2 linked regions of the Sinorhizobium fredii genome follow. The protein of the gene in region 1 interacts with the protein of each later gene in a pairwise test. Links are inferred from orthologs where the notes say so. Each region holds a gene or a part of one and is shown on either strand. Other genes may lie near its edges.

Region 1 (3,256 bases):
AAGGAGATCTGCTCCAAGCAGGCGGCGAAGGTCCGTAGCGAAGGCCGCGACGAGGGCGGCCGGCAGAAGCTGCTGTCGCCCTATATCCACGAGATCAACCGTCCGCTGAAGCTGGCCTTCGCCGGGCTTATTCCGGGCAGCGGCGACAAGACCGCCAAGGCAGGCAGCGATGTCGCCGGGCAGGGTGATGTCGCCGAGCTCGCCAACGTCCCGGTTCCGGTGCCGCGCCCCAGCTTCTGAGCGCGATGGGAATGCGATTGCGGTTTCCGCCCGGACGCCGCCAAGGTCTATGACGGAGTTCTTTCCATGAACGGTCCACTGCCGGTCGTGCCGGTGTCGATCCTCACCGGCTTCCTCGGTGCGGGCAAGACGACCCTTCTGAACCGCTTGCTGAAGGATCCGGCGCTTGCCGACACCGCCGTGATCATCAACGAATTCGGCGATGTCTCGATCGATCACCTGCTTGTCGAGGCGTCGAGCGACGGGGTGATCGAGCTTTCCGACGGCTGCCTGTGCTGTACGGTCCGCGGTGAACTGGTCGACACGCTCGCCGACCTGATGGACCGAATGCAGACCGGGCGGATCAAGCCGCTGAAGCGCGTCGTCATCGAGACGACCGGCCTGGCCGACCCGGCGCCGGTGCTGCAGTCGGTGCTCGGCAATCCGGTGATCGCCCAGAACTTCCGCCTCGACGGCGTAGTGACTGTCGTCGATGCGGTGAATGGGGCCCAGACGATCGCAAAGCACATCGAGGCGCTGAAGCAGGTCGCCGTGGCCGACCGGCTGGTGATCAGCAAGACGGGGCTTTCCGGTAAGGAACAGCTCGACGCGCTGGCTGACCTTCTGAAGGACCTCAATCCGCGCGCGCCAATCTTCGACGGCGACGGGCAAGAGGCGGGGCGGGCCGACCTGTTCGCCTGCGGGCTCTACGATCCATCCACCAAAGTTGCCGATGTCGGCCGCTGGCTGCAGGACGAGCTCGATGGAAGTGACGATCATGACCATCACCACGGCCATGATCATGGGCACGATCACCACCACCACGACGTCAATCGCCACGGCTCCGACATCCGCTCCTTCAGCATCGTTCACGACCGGCCGATCGAGCCGATGGCGCTCGAAATGTTCGTCGACCTGTTGCGCTCGGCCCATGGCGAGAAGCTGTTGCGTATGAAGGCGATCGTTTGCGTCGCGGACCGGCCGGAGCGCCCGGTGGTCCTGCACGGCGTCCAGTCCGTCTTTCACGCGCCTGAACGGCTTGCCGCCTGGCCGGACCCAGCCGACCGGCGCACCCGGATGGTGCTGATCACCAAGGGGCTCGAAGAGGCTTTCGTGCGCGATCTCTTCGATGCCTTCACCGGCAAGCCGCGCGTCGACCGTCCGGATGCGCAGGCGCTCACCGACAACCCGCTCGCCGTGCCCGGTGTGAAGTTCTGATCAAGCCGCTTTGCCCCTTCCTGCCCACAGGCGTCATAATAGAGAGCGCCGGAATCTCCGCCGTCACGTCTTCTTGCGAATGAGAAAGCGATGGCCGCCGGCGGTCGATGCCGCCTGCTCGAGCCGGTGCCCATCCTCGTTGCAGAAATGCGGAATGTCGATCACGGCCAGCGGATCGGTCGTCTCGACCTCGATGAGCCCGCCGGGCGCCATCGTTTCCATTCGCTTGCGCGTCTTCAAAACGGGAAGGGGGCATTTCAGCCCCCTCAAATCATAGACCACCCTTGGCTCGTCCGGCATCAATTGCCCCAGATCTTCCAGAACGGACGCTTCTTCGGCGGCTGTTCCGCCGGCGCCGTTTCGCTGCCGGCTGCAGGGGCCGTGGCCACTTGCGGATTGGCCCCGGCCGGCGTGGCTGCCTGTTGCTGAGTGCCGGCAGGGTGCTGCTGGGTCGCAGCCGCCTGTTGAGCCCCCGGCTGGACTGCGCTCTGCTCGGCGGGCGCCTGGTTGGCCGGTGCCGGCGCCGCGGGCTCGCTTTTCGAGAACAGGTTCCAGAAGGATTTCTGGGTAGGCGCCGTCTGCAGCGCCGCCTGCTGAACCGGGCGCTCGATCGGGCTCTGCTGCGGCACGGGTACGGCCTTGCCGTCGCGCGTCGCCTTCTCCAGAGCTTCCTTCTGGATCAACGCCGCCTGTTTGGCCTCTTCGGCCTCCTTCTGCTCGGCGAGCCGCTTTTCGAGATCGCTCACCTTCATCAGCTTGCCGGCGTCGAGCGACGTGCCGGTCGGCGCATAGGCAAGCTCGCGGCCCTTGCGCTGCTCGGCGACGATTGCCTTGCGCTCCGCTTCGCTCGGCTCATACCAAACCATGCCGTCGTATTTCTTCAGCGCCTTCTGATAATCGCGCTGGTAGTCCTTGTCGAAATTCGCCATGGCCACTTGCAAGGCCGGCGGCGTCGACATGGCGGGGCACTGGCCGGCAGGGTTGAAGCTGCCGTCGGACTGCTGATTGAAGACGTATTTCCTCTCGCAGACATTGACCTGCGGCGGACGTTTGGTGACTTCGAACTGGTCGTAGCCGACCTTCAGCATCTTCCAGAATTCGATGTTCGGATTGTCGCGGTGGCGGGCCATGTTCTCGGCCGTCATGCGGAAGGGGAAGGCCTGAAGCTGGACGCTCTCCTGACCGCCCTTGAAGGCGTCGCGGGCGAGCGCGAAGATCTCGATGATCTGCTCGTCGGTCATCGAATAGCAGCCCGACGACGAGCAGGCGCCGTGGATCATCAGATGCGTGCCGCTGCGGCCATTCGCCCTGTCATAGGTGTTGGGGAAGCCGGTATTGATCGCCAGGTAATAGTTCGAATTGGGGTTCATCTGGTGCGGATAGAGCGGATAGAAGCCCTCCGGCGCCTGACGGTCACCTTCCTTCACCTTGGGGCCGAGCTTGCCCGACCAGGCACAGATCTTATAGCTCTTCAAGAGCTGGAGGCGGCTTGACGCATTCGCCTTCCAGACCTCGAGCGTTCCCTCTTCCTTGAAAATGCGCAACAGGATCGGGGATGTCTTCTGCATCCCCAGTTCCTTCATCTTGCCGACGATCTTGCCGGACAGCTGGTATTCGGTCTTGTTCTTGACGGAGGAGAGATTGACCGAATCGAGCGTTTCGTTGGTGCAGCCGGCGAGCGCGGCTGCAATGACGGCGGTGACAAAAAGATTCCTGAAACGCATCGGCAAAAGCCCGTTTTAGCCAGATTCCATCCGTGCACGCCCCTTCCGCGAGGGAGAGGTGTCAACGAATCAGTAAGTCATTATCCTTCACGAAA
Region 2 (2,988 bases), on another replicon or contig:
TCGACAACCCAAACGCACAAGAGACCTGCGCCTGCGGAAAGTCCTTTGGCTGATCACCTGACTCAAGTGAGAAGAGCCATGGGAAACAATCGCGGAATGGTCGAGGAATCTTTCTTCAACGCGGTGAATGCCGGCGTTCTTGAGATCACTAGGGTCGGCGCCATCTCCTGCGGCAATAGACTTGACTTGATGACAAGAGTCGATGCGGGAGCGATCACTGCGGCGAGATCCCATCTGTTGCGCTGCAGCTCTGCGATCGCCGCCTTGCCGGAATTTGCCGAGCGCATCTTCGGTACGGCTGCCGGCGGAGCGTGCCGCCTGACCCATCGGGAGACGGTGCGGTTTATTGACAGGCTGCTGCAGGAGAGGACGCACCGCCCCGCGATACGAATTGCTTCGAGGGCCAAAATCCGCGGTATGGGGCGCATCTGGCCACGCGAGCGAGGCGCCCCAGTGTGCAAAAGCTTCAGTGTTGATGAAAGGGTGATCATCAGGACATCCGCATCAACTGTCTCCCCACCAACCGGCAAGTCACTCACGACACGGAGCCTGGTAGCAGCGGAGTTACATGTTCCAAAGCATTGGAGGAAATGCTTGTCGGGGGCCGTGCAGCAATGTTCACCGAAGCCCTCACTGCGTGAGAGAAGGCGTGTCGGCAAAACAAAGGCCGCCGTCGATGCAAAGTCGACCTGTCGCATCACTGTCAAGGACTTGCGTTCGCCTGAAGCCTGTCGGGACCGCGACACTCCTGATCTCAGCGGTGTTCAGGCTGCCTCAGCTCACCACGTGCCTCGGTCCCGTGTCTGGCCGCCTCAGTCATTAAGCGCACGAGCAATCAAGGGGGTCGAGCACACAAATGTTCACGTTGCTCCCCGCCAGCCGAGAATGCGTCCATGAGATCTATCTATCTGGATAACAACGCGACGACACGAGTCGATCCCGAAGTGGTTGAAGAGATGCTGCCATTCTTCACGGATCAATTTGGAAATCCTTCTTCGACGCACGCGTTTGGCTCTTCCGCCGGCGTGGCTGTGAGAAAAGCGCGCCGGCAGTTGCAGGCGCTGATCGGCGCAGAGTTCGACTACGAGATCGCGTTTACCTCAGGCGGGACGGAAAGCGACAATGCAGCGATCCTTTCGGCGCTTGAGGTTTTGCCTGAGCGCCTGGAGATCGTGACTTCTGCGGTGGAGCATTCGGCCGTGCTGACGCTCTGCGCGGATCTTGAGGAGACGCGCGGCATCAAGGTACACAGGGTCCCAGTTGATCGCCTTGGGCGGCTAGACCTCGACGCGTACAAGGCCGCGCTCAGCCCGCGTGTGGCAATCGTCTCGATCATGTGGGCGAACAACGAAACGGGTACGATCTTTCCCGCGATCGAACTCGCAAATTCAGCAAAGGAGGTCGGTGCCCTTTTCCATACCGACGCAGTCCAGGCCGTCGGCAAGGTTCCAATCGACCTCAAGTCGACTGCAATCGACATGCTTTCGATCTCCGGCCATAAACTGCACGGTCCGAAGGGAATCGGCGCCCTCTACGTGAAGCGTGGCGTACCCTTCCGCTCGCTGATCAAGGGAGGGCACCAGGAACGGGGCAGGCGCGCGGGTACAGAAAATACGCCAGGCATAGTCGGGTTAGGCAAAGCAGCCGAACTCGCCTTGAAATTCATGGACGATGAGAACACACGGATAAAATCACTGCGAGACCGCTTGGAGAAAGGTGTTCTCAAGCGTGTTCCATACGCCGTCGTCACCGGCGACCCACTGGAGCGCTTGCCGAATACTGCGAACATCTCCTTCCACCAGGTCGAAGCCGATGGCATGCTGTTTCTCCTCAGCCGTTATGGGATTGCCTGCTCCTCCGGCTCCGCTTGCAGCTCCCGCTCGCTGGAACCGAGCCATGTCTTGAAGGCAATGAACTATCCTGATAGCGCGGCACACGGGACAATCCGCTTCTCCTTCTCACGCCACAACAGCGAGGAGGATGTGGACCGGGTGCTCGAGGTGATACCCGGGATAGTCGAGAAGTTGCGCGACATGCCCCGATATGGATCGCCTGCGGAAGAGCGGCGATCTGGTCTGCGCTGAGGAGAAGAGGCGGCCTCGGCTCATGAAACGGCAAATCTTTCTCAACGATACCACCATGCGCGACGGTGAGCGGGCGCCTGGCGTCGCCTTCACTACGGCAGAAAAGTTGGGGCTCGCCGAGTCGCTCGCCGCCGCCGGCGTCTGGGAAATCGAGATCGGCACGCCGGGCATCAGCCCCGACGAGATCGAAACAATTCGCGCGGTGGTCGCATTGGGTCTCCCCGTTCGGCTCGTCGCCTGGTGCCGGATGACGTCAGAGGATCTCGACGCAGCAATTGAATGCGGGGTGCCCGCCGTCAATCTGGCCCTGCCCGCATCGGACATCCAACTGACCGGCAAGCTCGGCCTTGATCGGGCAGGAGCGCTCAAAGTCGTCGAGAGGGTGGTCGGGCGCGCAGCCAATCGGGGACTCTTCGTGGCGGTGGAATGCGAGGATGCATCGCGCGCCGACCGGGCTCATCTCGCCCATGTGATCGAGACGGCTGCGCGCGCGGGCGCAAGCCGCGTCAGGCTGGCCGACACAATCGGAGTTCTCGACCCCTTCTCGACGTTCGATCTTGTCTCCGAGTTGGCGTCACAGTTCCTGATGGATCTGGAATTTCATGGTCGCAACGACTTCGGCCTTGCTACCGCCAACACGCTGGCGGCGATCCGCGCCGGGGCGTGGCATGCCTGCGTAACCGTCGGCGGCCTGGGCGAGCGCGCCGGCAATGCCGCGCTCGAAGAGGTCGCTGCAGCACTGGCTGTGCTCGACGGCGAAAATATCGGCATTTCCCTCAAAGCGTTACCCGAGCTCGCCGCCCACGTGGCGCGTGTCGTCGGCCGCCGCATACCAGCCATCAAGCCGGTGGTCGGCGCGGATAGCTTCACCCAGGAAACCGGACTGGATGTCGCAGAGCTGCTC

What was found. Proteins that work in one complex are often made in the same cells at the same time.
Region 2: the proteins of NXT3_RS16130 (region 1) and nifS interact in binary tests that used the Escherichia coli proteins (3 or more experiments, as listed by UniProt). The link is inferred for Sinorhizobium fredii from one-to-one orthologs.

The regions. Positions count from the first base shown.
Region 1 is NZ_CP024307.1:3,276,001-3,279,256, reverse strand. Bases 120-3,118 are described here. They hold NXT3_RS16130 (sulfurtransferase TusA family protein), read right to left. Parts: upstream 1,738-3,118; coding sequence 1,501-1,737; downstream 120-1,500. Other genes in these bases: NXT3_RS16125 (L,D-transpeptidase family protein), read right to left, coding at 1,737-3,118; NXT3_RS16135 (CobW family GTP-binding protein), read left to right, coding at 307-1,437; NXT3_RS16140 (D-alanyl-D-alanine carboxypeptidase family protein), read left to right, coding at 120-240. Outside these bases: more of NXT3_RS16140, read left to right, coding at 1-119; more of NXT3_RS16125, read right to left, coding at 3,119-3,161. UniProt on the Escherichia coli protein: Sulfur carrier protein involved in sulfur trafficking in the cell. Part of a sulfur-relay system required for 2-thiolation during synthesis of 2-thiouridine of the modified wobble base 5-methylaminomethyl-2-thiouridine (mnm(5)s(2)U) in tRNA.
Region 2 is NZ_CP024309.1:400,667-403,654, forward strand. It holds nifS (cysteine desulfurase NifS), read left to right. Parts: upstream 1-893; coding sequence 894-2,084; downstream 2,085-2,988. Other genes in the region: NXT3_RS23120 (iron-sulfur cluster assembly accessory protein), read left to right, coding at 1-53; NXT3_RS33370 (iron-sulfur cluster assembly scaffold protein), read left to right, coding at 97-897; NXT3_RS23135 (hydroxymethylglutaryl-CoA lyase-like TIM-barrel protein), read left to right, coding at 2,107-2,988. UniProt on the Escherichia coli protein: Master enzyme that delivers sulfur to a number of partners involved in Fe-S cluster assembly, tRNA modification or cofactor biosynthesis. Catalyzes the removal of elemental sulfur from cysteine to produce alanine.